3 regions of the Arthrobacter sp. 01T425 genome follow, and region 2 is predicted to be linked to each of the others. Evidence: riboswitches for the same ligand, from Rfam matches in the RefSeq annotation. Region 2 holds a riboswitch; each other region holds the start of a gene.
The links. Region 2 has a riboswitch for S-adenosylmethionine ahead of AC1DNG_RS11965 (aminotransferase class V-fold PLP-dependent enzyme). Riboswitches for the same ligand answer to the same signal wherever they lie in the genome.
Positions count from the first base shown of each region.

Region 1: linked by a shared signal. The riboswitch ahead of AC1DNG_RS09170 (bifunctional o-acetylhomoserine/o-acetylserine sulfhydrylase) and the one ahead of AC1DNG_RS11965 (aminotransferase class V-fold PLP-dependent enzyme) in region 2 are both predicted to bind S-adenosylmethionine.
Region 3: linked by a shared signal. The riboswitch ahead of AC1DNG_RS14880 (methionine ABC transporter ATP-binding protein) and the one ahead of AC1DNG_RS11965 (aminotransferase class V-fold PLP-dependent enzyme) in region 2 are both predicted to bind S-adenosylmethionine.

Region 1 is NZ_JBFTPY010000006.1:97,771-105,615, forward strand. Features, by position in the region: gene AC1DNG_RS09140 (glycine C-acetyltransferase) at 1-455, shown strand, start outside; gene AC1DNG_RS09145 (NAD(P)/FAD-dependent oxidoreductase) at 1,219-2,355, shown strand; gene AC1DNG_RS09150 (amidohydrolase family protein) at 2,367-3,599, shown strand; gene AC1DNG_RS09155 (histidine phosphatase family protein) at 3,647-4,327, opposite strand; gene AC1DNG_RS09160 (CPBP family intramembrane glutamic endopeptidase) at 4,428-5,195, shown strand; gene AC1DNG_RS09165 (VOC family protein) at 5,370-6,008, opposite strand; SAM riboswitch class IV at 6,178-6,293, shown strand; gene AC1DNG_RS09170 (bifunctional o-acetylhomoserine/o-acetylserine sulfhydrylase) at 6,355-7,671, shown strand.
Region 2 is NZ_JBFTPY010000009.1:145,528-153,372, reverse strand. Features, by position in the region: gene aroA (3-phosphoshikimate 1-carboxyvinyltransferase) at 1-826, shown strand, start outside; gene rsgA (ribosome small subunit-dependent GTPase A) at 810-1,925, shown strand; gene hisN (histidinol-phosphatase) at 2,002-2,832, shown strand; SAM riboswitch class IV at 2,910-3,023, shown strand; gene AC1DNG_RS11965 (aminotransferase class V-fold PLP-dependent enzyme) at 3,058-4,497, shown strand; gene AC1DNG_RS11960 (class I SAM-dependent methyltransferase) at 4,578-5,372, shown strand; gene AC1DNG_RS11955 (Nramp family divalent metal transporter) at 5,540-6,826, shown strand; gene AC1DNG_RS11950 (metal-dependent transcriptional regulator) at 6,843-7,556, shown strand; gene AC1DNG_RS11945 (fluoride efflux transporter FluC) at 7,557-7,845, shown strand, end outside.
Region 3 is NZ_JBFTPY010000013.1:25,453-33,297, forward strand. Features, by position in the region: gene acs (acetate--CoA ligase) at 1-1,576, opposite strand, end outside; gene AC1DNG_RS14875 (CoA-binding protein) at 1,884-2,309, shown strand; SAM riboswitch class I at 2,407-2,497, shown strand; gene AC1DNG_RS14880 (methionine ABC transporter ATP-binding protein) at 2,637-3,446, shown strand; gene AC1DNG_RS14885 (methionine ABC transporter permease) at 3,439-4,104, shown strand; gene AC1DNG_RS14890 (LLM class flavin-dependent oxidoreductase) at 4,151-5,593, shown strand; gene AC1DNG_RS14895 (MetQ/NlpA family ABC transporter substrate-binding protein) at 5,626-6,495, shown strand; gene AC1DNG_RS14900 (acyl-CoA dehydrogenase family protein) at 6,523-7,785, shown strand.

The DNA of each region.
Region 1 (7,845 bases), on a different contig from region 2:
GCGGCGCCTCCGGCGGCTATGTCTCGGGCCGCGGTGAGGTGGTGGCGATGCTCCGCCAGAAGGCCCGCCCCTACCTGTTCTCCAACTCGCTGGCCCCGGCGATCGTCGCGGCCACGCTCAAGGCCCTGGACCTCGTGGAAAACTCCGGCGAACTGCGCGGCAAGCTCTTCGCGAACGCGGAGCTCTTCCGGAACCGCATGAGCGAGGAAGGCTTCGACCTGCTCCCCGGCGAGCACGCCATTGTCCCGGTAATGTTCGGCGACGCCGTCATGGCCGCCAAGGTGGCCGATGCCATGCTCCACAACGGCGTCTTCGTCACGGCGTTCAGCTACCCGGTGGTGCCCAAGGGCGCCGCCCGGATCCGCGTCCAGCTTTCGGCCGCACACAGCGCCGACGACGTCGAGGCCTGCGTCCAGGCGTTCGTGCGCAGCCGCGCGGCGGTGGCAGCAGCCTAGCCCGCCTGATCGCCGGGCCGGGCCCCCGCTTTCAGTACGGGGTCCGGCCCCACCCTGCCCGGCCTTGCCCCGGCCTTGCTCGTTCATCCCGGCTTCCTCCTCTGGCTTGTCCGCGGGACATGCCCAGCCCCGGCAGCGAGGACTGGACATAATGCCACTATGTCCAACGGCCACGACCAACGAGGGGCATGTCCCGGGCCTGCCCGCCGCAACGGGGGACATGTCCAGGCGCGCGGACCAGGGAAGTGCCTGTCCCGGGCCTGCACGCGGCAACGGGGGACATGTCCAGCTCCGGCAGCGAGGACTGGACATAATGCCACTCTGTCCAACGGCCACGACCAACGAAGGGCATGTCCCGTGCCGGTACGCCGCAACGGGGGACATGTCCAGCTCGGGCAGCGAGGACTGGACATAATGCCACCATGTCCAACGGCCATGACCACGAGGGGCATGTCCCGCGCCTGCACGCCGCAACGAGGGACATGTCCAGTCGTGCGGACCATGGAAGGGCATGTCCCGGGGCGCCGTGCACAATTTATCCAAGCAACCGTGATTCCAAGAAGGTTGCCGCCAAACTCGGAATCGTGGAGACGGCATGTGCCGAGAACACCGTGAGCCACTGGATTTCAACGCCCTGGGACCCAACAACGGCGCAGGTGATGACTGTGGAACCGATTGACGCCGCTCGCCCGGGAGCAGGTTGCGGCAAACGCCGGATACCGGGACGTGATCACCTGACCCGACGATCTGCAAGGATGGGATCATGTCAGCTCATTACGATGTCGTAATTGTCGGCGGCGGGATCGCCGGCCTGTCCCTTGCTTCCGCCTTGGCCGGGCACTGCAGCGTGGCCCTGATCGAAGCCGAGCAGACCCTGGCGTACCACACCTCGGCCCGCTCAGCCCGGCAACTGATTCCCAGCTACGGCCCGCCTGTGGTCCAGGAGCTCACCGTCCGGACGCTCGACCTCATCGCGGCCCAGGACGCCGAACGTCCGGAACCGGTGCTCACCCCGCGCAGCTTCATGCTGATCGGGGACGACGCCACCGTACGGGCGGAGGCAAGCGGACACATGCAGCGGATCACCCACGCCGAGGCACTGGATCTGTGCCCGGCCCTGGTCCCGGATTCGTTCAGCGCCGCCGGGCTGGACACCGGGTCCTTCGCCTGCAACGCCCCCGTGCTGCTCGAGGACCACCGGCGGCTCGCCGTGGCCGGCGGCGTGGACATCATTACCGGCGCCAGGGTCCATTCCGCCCAGCGGCTGGGCACCGGCTGGGAACTGGGCGCCGGGCAGGAAGGCTTCCAGTCCGCCGTCGTGGTCAATGCCGCCGGTGCCTGGGCCGACGAGCTCGCCGTCCTCAGCGGCGTCGAGAAGCTCGGCCTGCAGCCGTACCGGCGCACCGCGGCGATCGTCGACGTCGAGAATCCCCTCCCGGAAGCCAGCCCGATGGTGGCGGCGGCCGATGACAGCTTCTACTTCCGGCCGGACAACGGCCAGGTCCTGATCTCGCCCGCCGAACACGTGCCGAGCGGACCCGAGGACGCCCGGCCCTATCCCGGCGACATCGAACGGGTCATCGCCCGGCTCAACGAGATCACGACGCTCGGGATCCGGAACGTCCGCACGGCCTGGACGGGGCTGCGCACGGAGGCGGCCGACGGCGTCCCGGTGGTGGGGTTCGACGCCGAGGCCACCGGATTCTTCTGGCTCGCCGGCCAGGGCGGGTACGGATTCCAGACCTCATCCGGCGTCGCGGAACTGGCCGCCGGGCTGATCCTCGCCGGCCAGGGCACCGCCCCGGCCCTGACCCCGGCTGTGCCCCCGTCCACCGAGGCCAGTCCGGCATCCCGGACAGCGGAGGCGCTGGCCGCGACCCGCTGGTCCATCCGGCGCTGAAGAATGGATCCATGAGTACCCTCATCACCAATATCGCCGAACTGATGACCCAGGACGCGGAACACCGCGTCCTCCGCGACGCGGCGGTGGTGATCGAGGGGGAGCGGATTTCCTGGCTAGGGCCCGCGGCCGACGCCCCGGCCGCGGACGAACGGGTGGATGCCGGTGGCCGGGCGCTCCTCCCGGGCTGGGTCGACTCGCACACGCACCTGATCTTCGCGGGGGACCGCACTGCCGAGTTCGAGGCCCGGATGGCGGGAGAAAGCTACAGCGCCGGCGGGATCGCCGTCACCACCGGCGCCACCCGGAGCACGAGCGACTTCGACCTGACCCGGCTGGCGATGGGCCGCGTCGCGGAGGCCGTGTCGCAGGGCACCACCTACCTGGAGACCAAAACCGGCTACGGCCTGGACCTCGAGAACGAGGCCCGCAGCGCCCGCATCGCCTCCACCGTGGCGGACGAGGTGACTTACCTGGGGGCGCACCTTGTGCCCGCCGGGATGGACGCGGAAGAATACACGGAGCTGGTCTGCGGGCCGATGCTCACCGCAGTCCTGCCCTACGTCCGCTGGGCCGACGTCTTTTGCGAGCAGGGCGCGTTCAACGAGGACCAGTCCCGCCGGGTGCTGCTGGCCTGCAAGGCCGCCGGGCTGGGGCTGCGCGTCCACGGCAACCAGCTCGGCGAGGGCCCCGGCGTCAGGCTGGCCGTGGAAGTCGGCGCCGCGAGCGTGGACCACGTGAACTACCTTTCGGCCGCGGATGTCGATGCCCTTGCCGGCAGCTGGTCCGGCTGGGACGCCGCCGGCGGCAGCGGCACGCCTGGATCCGGGCAGCGCGGCACGGTCGCCACGTGCCTGCCGGCCTGCGATCTCTCCACCCGGCAGCCGCTGGCCCCCGGCCGTGAACTGCTCGACGCCGGCGTGCAGCTGGCGCTGGCCTCCAACTGCAACCCCGGCACGTCCTACACCAGCTCCATGGCGTTCTGCGTCACCACCGCCGTGCTGCAGATGCGGCTCAGCGTCCACGAGGCGGTGCGCGCCGCGACCTACGGCGGCGCGCTGGCCCTGGGCCGGGAGTCCGGGAACGACGCCGACGGCGAACGCGCGGTGGGCTCGATCGCCGTCGGACACCGCGCGGACCTGCACCTGCTCAACGCGCCTTCCGCCACGCATCTGGCCTACCGGCCAGGCATCCCCCTGACGCACGCGGTGTGGCGCGCCGGTGTAGCGCAGCCGGTCCGTTAGCGGGCCGGTCCGCTGACCTGGCTGGCTCCGGCCCCGGCCGGGCCGCCCTAGAACATCATGGGCGGTGCGTCGAGGACGGTCTCGTCCACGCGCCTCTTCTCCCACTGCGTGAAGGGCTTGTCGAGCTCGTACTTGCCGTGCGAAGTGCGCAGCAGGGTGCGGACCTCGGCGTTCTCGGGGTTATTCAGGGACTCGAAATATTCCACCGACCAGTGGAACCAGCGCATGCAGAACAGCCGCATGGTCAATCCGTGCGTCACAAACAGCGCGTTCGGGGCATAGCCGGGCCGGGACCAGTGCCGGTGCAGGGTTTCCATGAAGGAAGAAATCCTGTCATACACATCGGAACCGGACTCGCCCTCGCGGAAGCGGTAGAAGAAGTGCCCGTAGGCGTTGCGGAGCTCCTTCTGGTCCTCGATGTCGCCGGCGATCTGAAAGTTGGCCCAGTCCTGTTCGCGCAGGCGCGGTTCCTCGATCACCCGCTCCACGAGCGGGCCGAGATTCAGCGCCTCGAGGGTCTGGTAGGCGCGCAGGTAAGGGGAGACGTAGACGCACACGGGGCGGCCGTCCAGCTGGCGCCGGACCTCCTCCCCGGCCGCGGTGGCCTGCTCCAGGCCCAGCGCGGTCAACGGGATCCGGTAGTCCGGAACACGGTTGTAGATCGAGGTGTCGGCATTGGCGGCAGACTGGCCGTGCCGGATCATGATGATTTTCCGGGGCGCACTCATACTCCCCTAGCATAGGGCTCCCAAAAAGCCGGGGGTGCCGGCGCGGCCGGCACCCCGCGGGCACCAGCAAACTATCGGCAAGTGCAGGCAAGATAGAACCATGTTGGTTCCCTCCCGCCGTCGGCTGCGGTTCGAAGTGTTGATTGTCCTGGGGTTGTCGCTGGGGCAGTCCGCGATCTACTCCCTGGTGCAGTTGCTGGACAAGATGACCACGGCGCCGCTGGCCCAGGGGACATCCACCCTGAACCGCTCACAGAGCGCACGCGAATACTTCGACCTCACCTACCAGTTGCTGGACATCATCTTCGCCCTGGTCCCGGTGGCCCTCGTGATCTACTTCCTCACCGAGCACTGGCCGGCCGGTGAGCGCGGAACCTCGGCGTTCCGAAGGATCGGCTTCGACTTCGCCCGGCCCGGCAAGGACCTCCTGCAGGGTCTCGGACTCGCCGCGCTCATCGGCATTCCGTCCCTGGGGCTCTACGCCGCCGGCCGGGCGCTGGGGATCACGACGGCGATCATCCCCAGTGCCCTGGACGCGTACTGGTGGACCGTGCCGGTGCTGGTCCTGTCCGCGATCCGGCACGCGGTGGTCGAGGAAGTGATTGTGGTGGCGTACCTGCTGGACCGGCTCGGGAAACTGGGCTGGAGCGTGCCGGCGGCCATCGCCGCCAGCGCCCTGCTCCGCGGCAGCTATCACCTGTACCAGGGGTTCGGGCCGTTCATCGGCAACGCGGTGATGGGCGTCGTCTTCGCGCTGTTCTACATCCGGACCAAACGGGTGATGCCGTTGGTGATCGCCCACGCCATCCTGGACACCGTGGCGTTCGTGGGGTTCAGCCTGTTCGGCAAGGCCGTGGGCCTGGGCTGAGTTCCCCGCAAAGCAAGGCGGGGTCCCTTCGGGCCCATCCGGAGCCCCCGGACGGGCGCGAAGTGGCCCCGCGTTGCTTTTAGGAGCAGGCCTTAAATGATCTCGGCCGCCGTCTCCTAGGTGACATCGTTGGCACCTAAGAGATGGCGGCCGAAGCGTGGGGCGGGTGGAGCGTTAGATCGTGACCGCTCCGGAGGCGGTCTCGAAGGTGACTGAGAGGATGCCGGGAGTACCGTGCGGCGCGATCCAGTTCACGGCGACGTCTTCCAGCGGCTTTTCAACCGGTTCGCCCAGCCACTCCGTGACGCGCTCGGCCGAACCGGCAATGGTCAGTGCGGACATCTTGACATCGCTCGCGTAGGCGTTGGACGGGTGCAACTCCGGGTCGCCCTCCCACTTGAGCATGTACGGCACCTGGGGGTCGGCGATGAGCCCCAGGATGCCGATCTGCTTCCAGACCAGTTCGCGGCCATCGGGAAACTTCCGGTTGCCGTTGACGGCGGCGCGGCCGAGCCGCTCCTCGAACGGGGCCAGGTCGTCAACCTCGACGCACCAGCCCATCCAGCCGCCGCCGGCCTCGGAGCGTGCCCGGACGGCCTGGCCGAACGGGGCCTTGTCGGAAGCCGGGTGGTTCAGGACCTCCACGACTTCCAGGTACTTGTGTCCCGCGAGCGGGATAATCATGTTGCGTGTCCCGAAACGGGGGTGCACTCCACCCTTCACGGCTTCAACGCCGAGGGCAGACGCAATACGTTCAGTGGTGGCTGCCAAGCCATCGTGTTCACAGGCGTAAGAGACGTGATCCATGCGCATGCCATCATCTTGGCACTTTGTGATGGACCTCTCAGCTTAGGCTCCCCTAACCGTCGTGGGACGTCCTGGGGCGCGGAACGCGGCGCCCCGGATGCTCCGTCACGGCGGCCGTCTTCATCTTCGTCACAAAGCTATCCAGGGCTCCGCCGCCATTCCTACACTGGAGTCAGGTTATGAGTGCCAGCGCACAGCCCCGGCTTGCTGGCCGGCAACCCTCGTATCGCGGTGGGGTGCCCCGGGTGATGACCTGGCCGTCCGGCGCCCGCCGGAGGGCAAGCGCGGCGCCTTTTCCGGTTCGGGCCGAAAGCCCCGGCCGGTGCTGTGCCCAGTGACTCGAGGAGCACCAATGTCCAACGCCTGGTCCTTTGAAACCCGCCAGATCCACGCCGGCCAGGAGCCGGACAGCGCCACCGGCGCGCGTTCCCTGCCTATCTACCAGACGACGTCGTTCGTGTTCCCCAGCGCCGAAAGCGCCGCGAACCGCTTTGCGCTCGCCGAGCTCGCGCCCATCTACACCCGGATCGGCAACCCGACCCAGGATGCCGTCGAACAGCGCGTCGCCAGCCTGGAAGGCGGTCTCGCGGCGCTGCTGCTCAGCTCCGGCCAGGCCGCCGAGACGTTCGCCATCCTCAATATCGCCGAGGCCGGGGACCATGTGGTGGCCAGCCCCAGCCTCTATGGCGGAACCTACAACCTGCTCGCGCACACGCTGAAGAAGTTCGGCATCTCCGTGACCTTCGTGGCGGACCCGGACAACCTGGACCAGTGGCGGGACGCCGTCCAGCCCAACACCAAGCTGTTCTTCGGCGAAGTGGTCTCCAACCCCCGCCAGGACGTCCTGGACATCGAGGGCGTCTCCCGGGTGGCGCACGAGGCCGGCGTGCCGCTGGTTGTCGACAACACGCTCTCCACCCCCTACCTGATCCGGCCGATCGAGTGGGGCGCGGACATCGTGGTCCATTCCGCCACCAAGTACCTCGGCGGGCACGGCGCCGCGATCGCCGGCGTGATCGTGGACTCCGGCAACTTCGACTTCGGGAAGGACCCGGAGCGGTTCCCCGGCTTCAACACCCCCGACCCCACCTACAACGGCCTGGTCTATGCCCGCGACCTCGGAGCGGGCGGCGCGCTGGGCGCGAATCTCTCCTACATCCTCAAGGCCCGGGTCCAGCTCCTGCGCGACCTCGGCTCCGCGGTGTCCCCGTTCAACGCGTTCCTCATCGCCCAGGGCATCGAAACGCTGAGCCTGCGCGTCGAGCGCCACGTGGCCAACGCCACGAAGGTGGCGCACTGGCTGGAGGGGCGGAACGACGTCGAATCGGTCGCCTACGCCGGGCTGCCGTCCAGCCCCTGGTACGAGCGCGGCCGCAAGTACGGGCCCAAGGGGACCGGCGCCGTCGTGGCGTTCAACATTGCAGGGGGAGCGGAGGCCGGCAAGCGGTTCGTCGATGCCCTCGAACTGCACTCGCACGTCGCGAACATCGGCGATGTCCGGTCGCTGGTGATCCATCCGGCGTCGACCACCCACAGCCAGCTCTCGCCCGAACAGCAGGTGATCGCCGGGGTGAACCCCGGGCTGGTGAGGCTTTCGGTGGGACTGGAGCACATTGACGACATCCTGGCGGACCTCGACGCCGGATTCCGCGCGGCCAAGTCCGCCTAGGCCGAAGCCCACGCCGAATTTCCCCACCTTTACGGGCATGACACCGGGAATCGCCGGCACTTCGGGGCGACCCGCCGGTCACGGCTGTCAAAGGTGGGGAGTCTGCGGTGCTGACGGGTCCGGCTGTCACATGGAAGTCATAATCTTCGTCATTTCCGCACCCCGTTTCGTAGA
Region 2 (7,845 bases):
CATCGATGCCAGCGCTTCGTCCCAGTTCGTCTCCGCCCTGCTGCTGGCCGGGGCGCGCTTCACCGAGGGACTCCACCTAGAGCACGTCGGCAAGCCCGTGCCGAGCCTGGACCACATCAACATGACCGTGGCCGTGCTGCGCGGCGTGGGCGTGGCGGTCGACGACTCGGTGCCGAACCACTGGGTTGTCTCCCCTTGCCCGATCCGCGCCTTCGACGTCCGGATCGAGCAGGACCTCTCGAACGCCGGCCCCTTCCTCGCGGCGGCCCTGGCCACCGGCGGCACCGTGCGGATCCCGAACTGGCCCGCGAAAACCACCCAGGTGGGTGATCTCTGGCGCGGAATCCTGACGGCCATGGGCGCCACGGTGACGGTTGACGGCGGCACCCTGACCGTCAGCGGAGGCCCGGAGATCAAGGGCGGCGACTTCGACGAAACCAGCGAACTCGCCCCCACCGTAGCCGCGCTGTGCGCCCTCGCCACCGGCCCCTCACGGCTGGGCGGCATCGCCCACCTCCGCGGCCATGAAACGGACCGGCTCGCCGCCCTCGTCGCCGAAATCAACCGCCTCGGCGGGGACGCCGAAGAAACCCCCGACGGCCTCATCATCCGCCCGGCCGCGCTGCACGGCGGTGTGGTGCACAGCTACGCGGACCACCGCATGGCAACCGCCGGCGCCATCCTCGGCCTTGCCGTAGCCGGCGTGGAAGTCGAGGACATTGCAACCACGGCCAAGACCATGCCCGATTTCCCGCAACTCTGGGAAGCGATGCTGGCCCAGGGACCCGCCGCAGATGAGGACACCGCCGGTGGCACGCAGCACTGATTCCTGGGACGAGTCCGACGTCCGGATCCGGCCGAACAAGAAGGGCACACGGCCCCGCACCAAGGACCGGCCCAGCTACGATGACGCCGTCACCGGACGCATCATCACCGTTGACCGCGGCCGCTACACCGCCGTCGTCGGCGAGGGGACCGCGGACGAACGCAAGATCATCGCGGCCCGGGCCCGGGAACTGCGCCGCAACCCGGTGGTTGCCGGCGACTTCGTCTCCCTGGTCGGGGATGTCACCGGCGAGCCCGACACCCTGGCGCGGCTGGTCAAGATCCAGGACCGCAAGACGCTGCTGCGCCGCAGCGCCGACGACACGGACCCGATCGAACGTGCCGTCGTGGCCAACGCCGACCAGCTGGTGGTGGTGGTCGCCGCCGCCAACCCCGAGCCGCGGACCGGTTTCATCGACCGCGCGCTGGTGGCCGCGTACGATGCCGGCATTGAGCCGCTGCTGCTCGTCACCAAGGCCGATGTCAAGGATCCCGCCGAGCTGCTGTCCAACTACCAGCACCTCGACTTCCCCGTCATCATCTCCAAGACCGCCGACTCCGCCGCTTCCGGCATCGACGCCCGCTCCGACGACGGGCTCTCCGCCCGGCTCGACAAGGACGCGGTATCCCAGCTGCGCGACTACCTCGACGGCAAGGTCACCGTGATGCTGGGCCATTCCGGCGTCGGCAAGTCCACCATGGTCAACGCCCTGACCGGGGCCGAGCGGGCCACGGGAGGCGTGAACGCGGTAACCGGCCGCGGCCGCCACACGTCCTCCTCGGCACTGGCGCTCAAAGTCAACGATGCCCCGGCCGGCAGCTGGATCATCGACACCCCCGGCATCCGGTCCTTCGGCCTGGCCCACGTGGACCCGGACCGGATCCTGCGTTCCTTCCCGGACCTGGAACCGGGCACCGATGATTGCGAACGCGGCTGCAAGCATGACTCCACCGCCGTCAACTGCGGCGTCGACAAGTGGGTTGCGGCCGGGCATGCGGGGCCCTCGGGACCGGCCAGGCTCGCGTCCCTGCGACGGCTGCTGGGCACTGACCCGCGGATGGAAGCGCAGGAAACCAAGGAACTGGGCACCGTCTCCTAGCCGGACCGGCAACGGGGCGGCGGCGCCGTGCCGCGGCCTCCCGCCCGGCAGCCCGGTTTGACGGTAGTTTGGAACCATGAGCCAACCCGCTTCGAGCTACAACGATGACCTGCGCCTTGCCCATGTACTGGCAGATTCGGTCGATTCCCAGACCATGAGCCGCTTCAAGGCGCTCGACCTTCGGATCGAGACGAAGCCCGACCTCACACCCGTCACCGATGCCGACAAGTCCGCGGAAGAGGCCATCCGCGGCCAGCTCTCCCGGTCACGTCCGCGTGACGCGGTCCTGGGCGAAGAGTTCGGCAGCTCGGGCCACGGTTCCCGCCGGTGGATCATCGACCCGATCGACGGCACGAAGAACTTTGTCCGCGGCGTCCCGGTCTGGGCCACCCTGATCGCCCTCGTCGATGAGGGCGAGCCGGTGGTCGGCGTCGTCAGCGCGCCGGCACTGGGCAAGCGCTGGTGGGCCGCCAAGGGTGCGGGCGCCTACACGGGCCGCTCGCTCGCCGCCGCCACACGGTTGAAGGTATCCAACGTCTCCAATCTCGAGGACGCCTCGCTGTCCTACTCCAGCCTTGGCGGCTGGAAGGAACGCGGGAACCTGGATGAGTTCCTGGGCCTGACCGAGGAAGTGTGGCGGACCCGCGCCTACGGTGACTTCTGGTCGTACTGCCTCGTGGCCGAGGGCGCCGTGGACATCGCCTGCGAACCCGAGCTGAACCTCTATGACATGGCCGCCCTGGTGCCCATCGTGACCGAGGCCGGCGGCCGCTTCACCTCGCTCGAAGGCGAGGACGGCCCCTTCGGCGGCAACGCCCTGGCCACCAATTCGATCCTGCACTCGGAAGTGCTCAAGCGGCTCAACCCCGGACTCGACGACCTCTTTCAGGCCCACCCGAACAACTGATCCGCGCCCGTAATAATCCGCTTCACAATCGGCGGCCGCCTTTTCCCCGGCTGCGCCGATGTCCTACGCTCGATGCAGGTCACGAGTGCCAGCGCTAAACCCCGGTTTGCTGGCCGGCAACCCTCCAGTCGCGGTGGGGTGCCCCGGGTGACGACCTGGCCGGTCCGGAACGGACCCGGCAAGCGCGGATTCCCACGGTGTGGGGTCCTGTTCGAGTGAGGTCCCATGACAACTGCCATTTTCCCCGTTGCCCCTGAATTCCATGCACGGCTTGCCCTCGCGGCCCGCCCGCTGGCAGCCGTCACCGGGGCCGAAATCCAGGCCCCGCTGATCACCGGCGGCCACGCGCGCTACGCCAACCTCGACTACGGCGCCTCCGCCCCGGCCCTGTCCGTGGTCTCGGCCTACCTGAACGAAATCCTGCCGTACTACGCGAGCGTGCACCGCGGCGCCGGCTACGCATCACAGATCAGCACCTCCGTCTACGAGAACGCCCGGGACATCGTGCGGGACTTCGTGGGCGGCCGGCCCGGCGATTCCGTGATCTTCACGCGCAACACCACCGATTCCCTGAACCTGCTGGCCGGCTGCCTGCCGCTGCGCGACGGGCGGCCCGCGGGCGAGGTCCTCTACCTCGACATCGAACACCACGCCAACCTCCTGCCCTGGCAGAATGTCCCGCACCGCAGCGTCGTGGCCGCCGCCACCCTCGCGGCCACCGTGGACCGCCTGCGCGACGAACTCGCCCGCGGCGGCGTCAGCCTGTTGGCCGTCACCGGCGCCTCCAACGTCACCGGCGAGATCCTCCCGATCCGGACCCTGGCCGCACTGGCGCACGAATACGGCGCCAGGATCGTTGTCGACGCCGCGCAGCTCGCCCCGCACCGGCGGATCAATATCGCCGCGGACGACGTCGATTACCTCGCCTTCTCGGGGCACAAGCTGTACGCCCCGTTCGGCGCCGGCGTGCTGGTGGGGCGGACGGACTGGCTCGACGCCGGCACCCCGCACCTGGCCGGCGGCGGCGCGGTCCGCGATGCCCGGCTCGACTCCGTCAGCTGGACCACGGGACCTGCCCGGCACGAGGGCGGCTCGCCGAACGTCCTCGGTGCGGCGGCCCTCGCCCGCGCCACCCAGGTCATTGCAGCCCTGGACCCGGAGCAGTGGCAGGCCCACGAGGACGCCATCCGGTCCTTCCTCGTCGAGGGCCTCCAGGGCATCGAAGGGGTAACCGTGCACCGGATCTTTGCCGATTCGGCTTCCGATTCTTCCTCCGCTTCTTCCACTGGAGGCGATCAGCCGGACACCGGCACGATCGGCGTCGTGAACTTTTCCGTGGAAGGCTACGACGCCGGACTGGTGGCCGCCTACCTGTCGGCCGAACACGGCATTGGCCTGCGCGACGGCCGCTTCTGTGCCCACCCGCTGCTCAAGCGGCTCGGCCTGCCCGCCGGCTCCCTGCGGGCCAGCTTCGGCCTCGGCTCACGGCTGGAGGACGCCGAACGCCTGCTGGCCGGCCTGCAGCAGCTGCGGCAGAACGGACTCGGCTGGGATTACGTGGTGGATGCCGGCCGCTGGGTGCCGGCCAACGATACCCGCAGCTATCCCCACTGGGCGCCGAACACCCCGGGCACCGCCGGCGCTGCGCCCTGCACCCTCGACTAGGCAGGATCGGGGCCCGGCGCGGGTGCGGTAAATTCGAAAGGTACCTGAAACCAGCAGGACCTTCCCGAAGGAGATCGCACGTGGCAAGCGCCGGCCCCAGGCTCCACAGCGGAGTCAAGCCGCACAGCGGACCGAAACTGCACAGCGAGCGGCGCCAGGAACTCGGACAAAGCTTCCAGGACGGCGGGGAGCACTACGAGCGCGTCCGCCCCGGCTATCCGCAGGAGTCAGCCGACTGGCTGGTCCCGGCGGGGGCCAGGGACGCCGCGGACATTGGCGCGGGCACCGGGAAGTTCACCTCCCTTTTGGCGGAACGCGGACTGGGCACGGTGGCCGTGGACCCCTCTCCCGACATGCTCGGGCAGTTGCGCCGGACCCTGCCAGACGTCACCGCCATCGAGGGCAGCGCCGAGGACACCGGTCTCGAGCCGGAGTCCTTTGACCTGGTCACGGTCGCCCAGGCGTGGCACTGGTGCGACCCCGGCCTGGCAAGCGCCGAGATTGCCCGGATCCTGCGGCCGCACGGCGTGCTGGGTCTGATCTGGAACCAGCTGGACACCAGCGTGCCCTGGGTGCACCGGCTCTCCCGGATCATGCATGCAGGGGACGTCCACAAGCCAAACTTCCGTCCGGCCGTGGGCCCCGAGTTCACCGGACTGGAGAGCCACCTGACGCGCTGGGAGGATTCCGTCACGGCGGAGGACATCCAGGAGTTGGCCAAGTCCCGCAGCTACTATCTCGCGGCATCGGACTCCACCCGGGCCAAGGTCACAGCCAACCTCGCCTGGTACCTGCACGAGCATCTGGGGCACACCCCAGGCGAGGTGCTCCGGCTGCCATACGTGACCCAGACGTGGCGGGCCTTCCGGGCCTGATGCACGCTCACCCCGGATTCCCCCGGATTGCACGCAGCGCCCGCCGGGCTTATTGTTTCGGTATGCCTAATAATTTCTTATAGGCACACGAAACTTTGACACCGGCTGTTTTCCGGCCGGCGCCGATCATCGCGTCAACGCCGACGCGCCAATCACAGGAGCTGGCAGTGCTGGAGCTAACGGGACACGGGCAACCGGCGCAGGACGCCCCCACTTACAAACACCCGGGTGCCCGGAGGGCGCTGATCGGCCTGTTGGGACCGGCCTTCGTGGCGTCGATCGCCTACGTGGACCCCGGAAACGTGGCCGCCAACCTGACCGCCGGAGCGCAGTACGGCTACCTGCTGGTGTGGGTCCTCGTGGCCGCCAACGTCATGGCCGTGCTCGTCCAGTACCAGTCCGCCAAGCTCGGGATCGTCACGGGCAAGAGCCTTCCGGAGATCCTTGGTGAACGGCTCAAGCCGTTCTGGCGCCGCGCCTTCTGGGTGCAGGCCGAAGTTGTCGCCGCCGCCACCGATCTCGCGGAGGTGGTGGGCGGCGCAATTGCCCTGTACCTGCTTTTCGGCCTGCCCCTCCCCCTTGGCGCCCTGATTGTCGGCGCCGTGTCAATGCTCCTGCTCGCGGTCCAGGCCCGGCAGAAACAGCGGCCGTTCGAATTCATCATCATGTTCCTGCTCGGCATCATCACAGTCGGCTTCCTGGCCGGGCTGTTCATCAGCCCGCCCGATCCGGGAGCCGCCCTGGCCGGGCTCATGCCCGGCTTCCAGGGACCGGACACCGTACTGTTGGCCGCCAGCATGCTCGGGGCCACCGTCATGCCGCACGCCATCTACGTCCACTCGGCCCTGTCCCGGGACCGGCACCGGCCGGACGAACACCTGCATGTTCCCCCGGCGGCCATCGCGCGCCTGGTCCGGGCCACCCGGTTCGACGTCGTGGCCGCCCTCGCGATCGCCGGACTGGTCAACATCGGCATGCTGCTCCTGGCCGCCTCCACCCTCGGCGGCGAAGAAGGCACGGACACGATCGAGGGCGCGCACGCCGCCATCACCGCCAACCTCGGCCCGATCGTCGGCGTGATCTTCGCGGTCGGGCTGCTCGCCTCAGGCCTGGCATCGACCTCGGTGGGCTGCTATGCCGGCGGCACCATCATGCAGGGCCTGCTCAAGATCCGGATCCCCGTCATGGCCCGGCGCGTCGTGACCCTCATCCCCGCCGTCGTGCTGCTGGCGGTGGGCTTCGACCCCACCTGGGCGCTCGTCCTGAGCCAGGTGGTCCTCAGCTTCGGGATTCCCTTTGTCCTGGTCCCGCTGGTGGTGCTGACCAGCAACAAAGCCCTGATGGGCCGGTTCGCCGACGGCCCGGCCCTCCGAGTCGCCGCCATCATCAGCGTGGTGCTCGTAGTGGCTCTCAACCTGGTGCTGCTGTGGCTCACTTTCTCCGGAAGCAGCTGACGGTAGGCTTAGGTCTGTGAAGACCAGTACGCCCTCCTCCTCGATCGAGGACTACGTCAAGGTCATCTATTCGTTCACCGAGTGGCAGCGCAAGCCCATCACCTCCACGCAGCTGGCGCAGCGCCTGGGCGTCGCCAACTCCTCGGTTTCGGAAATGGTCCGCAAGCTCAAGGACCAGGGCCTCGTGGACCACAAGCCCTACAGCGCCGTCACGCTCACCAGCGATGGAGTCCGGCTCGCCCTGTCCATGGTCCGGCGGCACCGGCTGATCGAGACTTTCCTCGTCCGCGAGCTGGGGTACCGCTGGGACGAGGTCCATGACGAAGCCGAACTCCTGGAACACGCCGTCTCGGACACCTTTATTGAACGCATGGCGGCCAAGCTGGGGAACCCCACCCGGGACCCGCACGGCGATCCCATTCCGGCAGCCGACGGCTCGGTGCTGATGCCCGCCGCCCACCGCCTGAGCGAACTCGACGACGGCCACACCGGCCGGATCACCCGGATCAGCGACGAGAACCCGGAGCTCCTGCGCTATCTCGCCGCAGAGGACATCGACCTCGACGCCGAAGTGGAGGTGGTGGGCCGGCGTCCCTTCGGTGGCCCCATGGTAGTGCGGATCGGTTCCGCCGCGGCACCGCGCGAATTCGATTTCGCCGACGAGGTCGCCTCGGCCCTCTGGGTCCACAGCGATGCTGGGCACGCCGGCTGCAGCGTCACGGAGAGCTGAGTGAAGGGTGCGCTGGACGAGCGCCGGGCCGTGCCGCGCCCCGGCGTGCCGGGGTGGAAGGCCTGGTCCGCCGTCGCCGTCGGCGGGCTGATCGGAACCGAGCTGCGTTTCGGCGCCGGCCTGATTTTTCCCGAAAGCGCCGGCGGGGTGCCGTGGACCACGTTGGCGATCAATGTCTCCGGGAGTTTCGTTCTGGCCACCCTGACCACCCTCTGGATCGCGCGGCCGCAGACGGCTTTCTGGCTGCGGGCCGGCATCGGCCCCGGCCTCCTGGGTTCCTTCACCACCT
Region 3 (7,845 bases), on a different contig from region 2:
TGACGCCGGGCAGCGGGCGGGCCGCGCAGCCGGGCTTGAACGCGGCGTCCGTCGGTGCCGGGGAGAGGATGGTGGCGCCGGTTTCGGACTGCCACCACGTGTCCACCACGGGGGCGGTGCCGGCGCCGATGTTGGTCCGGAACCAGCGCCAGGCCTCGGGGTTGATGGCCTCGCCTACCGTGCCGAGAAGACGGATAGAGGAGAGGTCGTACGTGTCCGGGACGCCGTCCGGGAACCAGCCCATGAGGGAGCGGACCAGGGTGGGCGCGGTGTAATACTGCGTGACCGCGTAGCGTTCGATGATCTCAAAGTGCCGGCCCGGGTGCGGGGTGTTGGGCGTGCCCTCGAAGATGACCTGCGTGGCGCCGTTGGAGAGCGGGCCGTAGAGCTCATAGGTGTGCGCGGTGACCCAGGCGAGGTCGGCCGTGCACCAGTGCACGTCCTCCTCCCGCAGCGCGGGGTCGGGGTTGCTGAACAGGTGCTCGAAGCTCCATGACGCCTGTGTGAGGTAGCCGCCGGAGGTGTGGACCAGGCCCTTGGGCTTGCCGGTGGTGCCGGAGGTGTACATGATGAACAGCGGCGTCTCGGCGTCGAACGCCTCGGCTTCGTGAGTCTCGGAGGCGGTGCCGACGGCGTCGTGCCACCACACATCGCGGCCGGCGGTCATCGGAACGGTGTCCAGTTCGTCCGCGGGAGTGGTCCGGTTGACCACCAGGACGTGTTCGATGGCGTTGTCGCCGGAGACGGCGGCGTCCGCGTTGTCCTTGACCGGCACGGCGGTGCCGCGGCGGAACTGGCCGTCGGTGGTGACCAGGAGCTTGGCGCCGGTGTCCTCCACCCGGAACTTCAGGGCCTCGGCGGAGAATCCGCCGAAGACCAGGGAATGGATGGCACCGATCCGGGCCACCGCGAGGGTGATGATCACGGTTTCGGGGATGACGGGGAGGTAGATGACCACCCGGTCGCCCTTGGTGATACCGAGATCCAGGAGGGCATTGGCGGCTTTGGAGACCTCGCGCTGGAGTTCGGCGTAGGTGACGGCACGGCGGTCGCCGGGCTCGCCCTCAAAGTGCAGGGCCACCTTGTCTCCGCGCCCCGCCGCTACGTGGCGGTCGACGCAGTTGTAGGCGACATTGAGCCTGCCCCCTTCGAACCAGGTGATCTGCGGTCCGGTGCCGGCCTCGACGTCGGCCGGGATCCGGCGGTGCGCGGTGTGCCAGGGCTTGGTTTGCTCCGTCGCGCCGCCGGGCAGGTCCGCCCAGTCGAGGCGGAGAGCCTGGGTTTCCCAGAACGCAACCGTCTCTGCCTGGACAGTTCCCGCGGTCGCGGCGCCGCCGTGCCGGGGAAGGTGGTTTCCGAAGGTGGTGCTGCGGTGACGCGCCGGCCCATCGGCGGGGACGCCGTGCACTGCGCCGTCCGTGGACTCGTTCAGGGACCATCCCGAAGAGCCGCGAGAGGAGCCGGGCGCGTCACGCAGCCCTGCTTCGTTCGCCGTCGCGTCCGAAGTGGTTTGTGGGAATGCCTCGGACGCAGTCCGGGCAAAGGTGGGCAGGGCGGAAGAATTCTCAGGGGTCATTGCTGCACTCCATCGGTCCTGGCAGTAGCACCCTTTGTTGCTCCGGCTCCCTCGAATTTCACCGAAGGAGGGCGGAGCGGTTGCGTGGGAATGGTCGTCTCACGTCACCGGGGGGTTGCTGCGGCGTCATCGATCCAGGTCTCTCGGCCGCTCGGGATGGTCACTACCTACTAGAACTTCAGATGCACGATTCCGCAAAATCGGCGTCCGGGAGCGCCGTAATATTCGTTCACCCGGCGTGGGTCCTGCCCAAATCATTCATTTATTCGACAATTGCCCGGAAAGGTCGCAGGAGTAAGGTTGATGCATGGCCCATGTTAACGATCCGGCAGTCATTGACCGCCTCATGCGAACCAAAGGCACGTGGGCGGTGGTCGGCCTCACCACCAACGAATGGCGCTCGGCGTATGAGGTCTCCCTCTATGTCCGGGACCGGATGGGCATGACCATCATTCCGGTCAACCTTCCGGGCGACGATGTCCACGGCGAGAAGGGGTACCGTTCCCTGTCTGACATCCCGGCGGAGAAGCACCCGATCGACGTCGTGGACTGCTTCGTCAACTCCCACAGGGTGGGCGCAGTCATAGACGAGGCCATCGCAGTAGGCGCCAAGGCCGTCTGGCTGCAGCTGGGCGTCTTCGACGACGCCGCGACGGACCGGGCCAAGGCCGCCGGGCTGGACGTCGTCGTGAACGCGTGCCCCGCCCGCGAAGGCTGGCGCGTGGGCATCTAACGGCCCGGGAATGACGATCAACAGATCGGGAAGAGTCGGTTACAAAATGTGACCGGCTTTTTCTGTATCCGGCCTCCTGCCGTGTGAGATGGACTCGTAACCATCCCGAGCGGCTGAGAGATCTGGCTCCGTGACGCCGCAGCAACCCCCTCCTTTGAGGACGGTGCTACCGCCAGGACCGATGGAGAACCACTGTGTTCTGAGGCTCCCCGGCTTCGCTCAGCGCTGCCCGGAAGCCAGGACCCAGGGCTTTCCTCGGGCGAGCCCGGAGGAAATCATGAACACGCAGACAGCGGCAGCGCCGCGGCCCCGAGCAGGTGGGGGCCTGTGATCGAGATCCAGAACGTCAGCACGTCATTCGCTTCGGCCGCGGGACCTTTCACGGCCGTCGATGACGTCAGCCTGCACATCAGGCGGGGCACCATCCAGGGCATCATCGGGTTCTCCGGCGCCGGCAAATCCACGCTGCTGCGCAACATCAACCTCCTCGAGCGCCCGACGTCGGGCCGCGTCCTGGTGGACGGCGTGGACCTGGTGACCCTGTCCGACGCCGAGCTCCGGACCAAGCGGCATGACATCGGCATGATTTTCCAGCACTTCAATCTCCTCAACAACCTCACAGCCCAGGAAAATGTGGAGCTGTCCCTGAAGTTCGCCGGCGTCGGGAAGGCGGAACGCCGGCGGCGGGCCGCCGAAACCCTGGAAATCGTGGACCTCGCCGACAAAGCGGGAACGTATCCGGCCAAACTCTCCGGGGGCCAGAAACAGCGGGTGGCGATCGCCCGCGCCCTTGCCACCGGGCCCAAAGTGCTGCTCTGTGACGAGCCGACGTCGGCCGTGGATCCCCGGACGACGTCATCGGTCCTGCAATACCTGGCCGACGTCAACGCCGAATTCGGCATCACAATCGTGGTGGTCACCCACGAGATGAATGTCATCAAGGCCATCGCGGACAACGTCGCGGTCATGGAAGAAGGCCGGGTGGTGGAGCAGCTCGACCTCGCCGAACTCCAGCGCCCCGGTTTCCACCCGGCGACGTCGATCGGCCGCTACCTGGTCTCCGATGAGATCCAGCTGGACCGCTCCGGGAGGGGCACCCACACCACAGCCGCGTCGGAGGGCCTGATCAATGTTTGACCGCATCCTGGAAGTCCTGCCCGAAATCGGCGTCGCCATGGGACAGACCCTCACCATGCTGCTGGTGGCGATCCCGCTGGCGGTGCTGCTCGGGACACCGCTGGGTGTCCTGCTCTACACCATCGGTCCCAACGGGCTCAAGCACAGGCCAAAGCTGCACCGGGTCCTGGACGGGCTGGTCAACCTGCTCCGCTCGTTCCCGTTCCTGATCCTGCTGATCGCGATCATTCCCGTGACCAGGTTCATTGTCGGCACGACCATCGGCACGGCCGCCGTCATTGTCCCGCTGACCCTCAACGCCATTCCGTATTTCGCCCGCTTCGTGGAACAGAACCTGAGCCAGCTCGGCGGCGGAGTGGTCGAAGCGGCACGGTCCATGGGCGCCAGCCGGTCCCAGATCGTCCGGGACGTCCTGATTGTGGAGGCGAAGCCCGGACTCGTCAGCTCCATCACCATCATGACCGTCAGCTTCATCTCCTACTCGGCGATGGCCGGACTGGTGGGCGGCGGCGGAATCGGCGACTTCGCCATCCGGTACGGCTATTACCGCTACGAAACGCCGCTCATGATCACCGCCATTGTCCTGATGATCCTGCTGGTCACCATCGTTCAGCTGGGCGGATCCTATGTTGCCCGGCGCCTGGACAAGCGCCTCTGAGCGCCGGCAGCACCCTCGTCCCACCTCCCACAGCGGAAAGCATCCCATGACTTCAACACCCAGTATCCGTTTCGACGGACCCCGTCCGCGCCTGCTGATCAGCGCCTTCGTGATGAACACGTCCAGCCACATCATGGGCGGCCAGTGGCGGCGCCCGGAAGCCCAGCAGCACCGGTTCAACGAACTCCAGCTCTGGATCGACCTGGCCCGCCAGCTCGAAGACGCCAAGTTTGACGCGATCTTCTTCGCCGACGTCGTCGGTCTCTACGGCGACTACGACGGCGGGTGGGCATCGCTGCTGAAAAAGGGCCTGCAGGTGCCGTCCAACGACCCCCTCATCCTGCTGTCCGCGCTCGCCACCGGAACGCGGGAGATCGGTCTGGCCGCGACGTCGTCGGTGATTCAAAGCCATCCGTTCCAGTTCGCCCGGCAGATGTCCACGCTGGACCACATCAGCGGCGGCCGCGTGGCCTGGAACATCGTCACCAGCGTGCTGGAAAACGCGCACCGGAACTTCAACGCCACCGAGCTGACCAAGCATGACGAACGCTACGACTGGGCGGACGAATACGTCGAGGCCGCCTACAAATTGTGGGAAGGGTCCTGGGAAGACGACGCGCTGCTCCGGGACAAGGCGACCGGGGTCCACGCGGACCCGGAGAAGGTCAGCAAGATCTACCACCGCGGGCCCCGGTACTCGATCGACGGACCCCACCTCGCGGCCCCTTCACCGCAACGCACCCCGGTGCTTTTCCAGGCCGGGAGCTCCGGCCGCGGCCAGCAGTTCTGCGCCGCCAACGCCGAGGCCACCTTCACCCTCGCGCCGAGCACCGAGGTGGCCGCGAAGTACACCGCGGCCGTCCGGGAACAGGCCGTTGCCGCCGGCCGCCATCCGGATGACGTGAAGTTCCTCCAGGGCATGCACTTCGTGGTGGGCGGCACCGAAGCCGAGGCGCACCGCAAGGCCGAAGAGCTCGAGGACAGCCTGGACATTGAGGCCCTGCTGGCCCACGTGGGCGGCGGGTTCGGCGTCGACCTCGGCGGCCTGCCGCTGGACACCCCGCTCGGGGACCTTGAAACGGAAGGCAGCCAGGGACATCTCACGGCTATCCGCGCCTCCGTCCGCGGCGGCAACCCCACCCTCCGCGACATTGCGCTCTACCGCAGCCGGGCCAACCGGGTGGTGGGAACGCCGGACCAGATTGCCGACCGTCTCGAGCAGTGGCAGGACGCCGGAATCGACGGCATCAACATCATCAACCAGACCATCCCCGGCTCCTACACCGACTTCATCGACGGTGTGCTGCCGGAACTGCGCAGCCGCGGCCTCGCCCAGACCGGCTACGCGCCGGGAACCCTGCGCGAGAAGCTCTTCGGCGCCGGGCCGCGGCTCAACGGACGCCATCCCGCGGCGGCCTTCCGGGGAGCCTTCACCGATTTCTCCGCGGCGGCCGAAAACCAGCGCGCCAGCGTTACCGCCCAGTCATAGCCCAGCGCGAACCACCACAAAGGACCAAGACCATGCAGCGTAGAAATTTCCTCAAATATGCCCTCGCCGGCGCCGGTGCGGTCTCCGCTGCGGCACTGACCGGCTGCGGCCTCACCAACCCCGGCGGTGCCGGCGCCAGCGGCGGCAAGACGATCAAGATTATCGTCACCGAGTCCGCCCCGTACCAGGAACCGACCAAGCTGGCCCAGAAGCTGCTCGCGGCCCAGGGCTGGACCCTGGAGCCCACGTACGTCACGGACATCATCCAGCCCAACCTGGCCGTGGCCAACGGCGAATTCGACGCCAACTTCTTCCAGCACAACGCCTACCTGAAGCAGTTCAACCAGGACAAGGGCCTGGAGAACGTGGGACTGTTCTACGTCTACAGCGCCCCGGGCGGCATCTGGTCTGACAAGTACAAGTCCCTGAACGAGCTCCCGGACGGCGCCAAGATCGGCATTCCCGTGGACCCGGCGAATAACGGCCGTGCCCTGTTCATGCTGCGCGACGCCGGCCTGCTGGAGCTGTCTGACGCCACCGTGATCCACACCTCGCAAAAGAACATCACGGCCAACCCGAAGAAGCTGCAGTTCGTGGAAGTGGACCAGCAGTCCCTCGCCAAGACCCTTCCCGATGTCGACGCCGGTTTCCTGGTCGCCCGGATGGCCGCGGATGCCGGGCACAGCAAGGACGACGCGCTGGCCTTCGAAACGGATGCGGACCAGGTCCCGTTCCGGATCGTGGTTGCCGGGCGGAAGGATTTTGCCGGGTCGGAGAAGGCCGCGGCCCTCAAGGCCGCCTTCCAGTCCCCGGAGGTCAGGGCCTGGTTTGCCAGCTACCAGAAGGGCATCCTGCCCACCCCCTGGGACCAGGATCCCGCCGCCGACGCCGCCAAGCTCTAGCCCGGCCACCAGCAACCAAGGGAACGCATGTCCTACGCACCAGAGACCACAGCCCCCGCAGCACATTCAGCACCATCAGCGCCGTCGGCCGAAGCCGCCTACGAGAGGCTGGCGCAGCGTTTCCGGCCCGTGTTTGCCCGGATCGCGGAGGGCGCGCTGGCCCGCGAGCAGGACAGGGTCCTGCCCTTCGAACAGGTCCGCTGGCTGAACGAGGAAGGCTTCGGCCGGCTGCGGGTGCCCACGGAACACGGGGGCGACGGCATCGGCTTTGAGCCCTTCTTCCGGCTGCTCATCGAACTCGCCGAGGCGGATTCCTCCGTGGCCCACCTCTACCGCTCGCACTTCGCGTTCGTGGAAACCGTCGGTCTGGAATCCGAGGACTTCCGGAACCGCTGGTACCCGAAAGTGGTGGCCGGCGAGATCTTTGGAAACGCCGCCACGGAGAAATCCGGCAATGTCCTCGGCACCACCGGAACCAAGCTGACCCGCCACGGCGGGGACTGGCTCTTGAACGGCAGGAAGTACTACACCACCGGCACCATCTTCGCCGAGTGGATTGCCGTCATGGCCAGCACCGCGGGCGTGGAGGGCCGGCAGTACGCCGTGGTCAGCACCACCCAGCCCGGAGTGGAAATCCTCGACGACTGGGACGGGTTCGGCCAGCAGCTGACCGGCACCGGCACCACGATTTTCCGTGACGCCGTGGTGCCGGACACCAACATCATCCGGCGCTCGGAATCCACCACGCACGAGCCGGCCTTCTTCCAGCTGGTCCTGCTCGCCGTCCTGGCGGGCATCGGCCGGGCGGCGCTGGCCGACGCGAGGGCGCTGGTCCGCGACCGCAAGCGCACCTTCAACACCGGCTCCGGCGAACTGTTCCGCCACGACCCGCTGATCCTGCAGCTCATCGGCCAGCTCTCGGCCAAGGTCTTCGCGGCGGAATCCGTGGTGCTGGCCGCCGCCCGGGAGCTCGACGCCGGCGCGGACCAGAACCTGGATCTCACCCCGGAACAACGCTACGTCCGCGGCGAGATCGCGGTGGAAAAGGCGCAGCTTCTGGTGCCCGAACTCGTCCAGTCCGCGGCCCAGCAGCTCTTCGACGTCACCGGGGCGTCCGCCACGTCGAAGTCGAAATCGCTGGACCGGCACTGGCGCAACGCCAGGACCGTTTCCACCCACAACCCCGCCGTGTTCAAGGCCCGCACCGTGGGCGACTACGAAGTCAACGGCACCACCCCGGAAGGGCTGCACAGCATCGGCGACGCCCGCACCGCCGCGCAGGCAGGGTGAGGCGGGCCGCAGCCGGATAGCCCGCACAGCCGGGCAGGCCGCAGCCCGATAGGCTCGTGC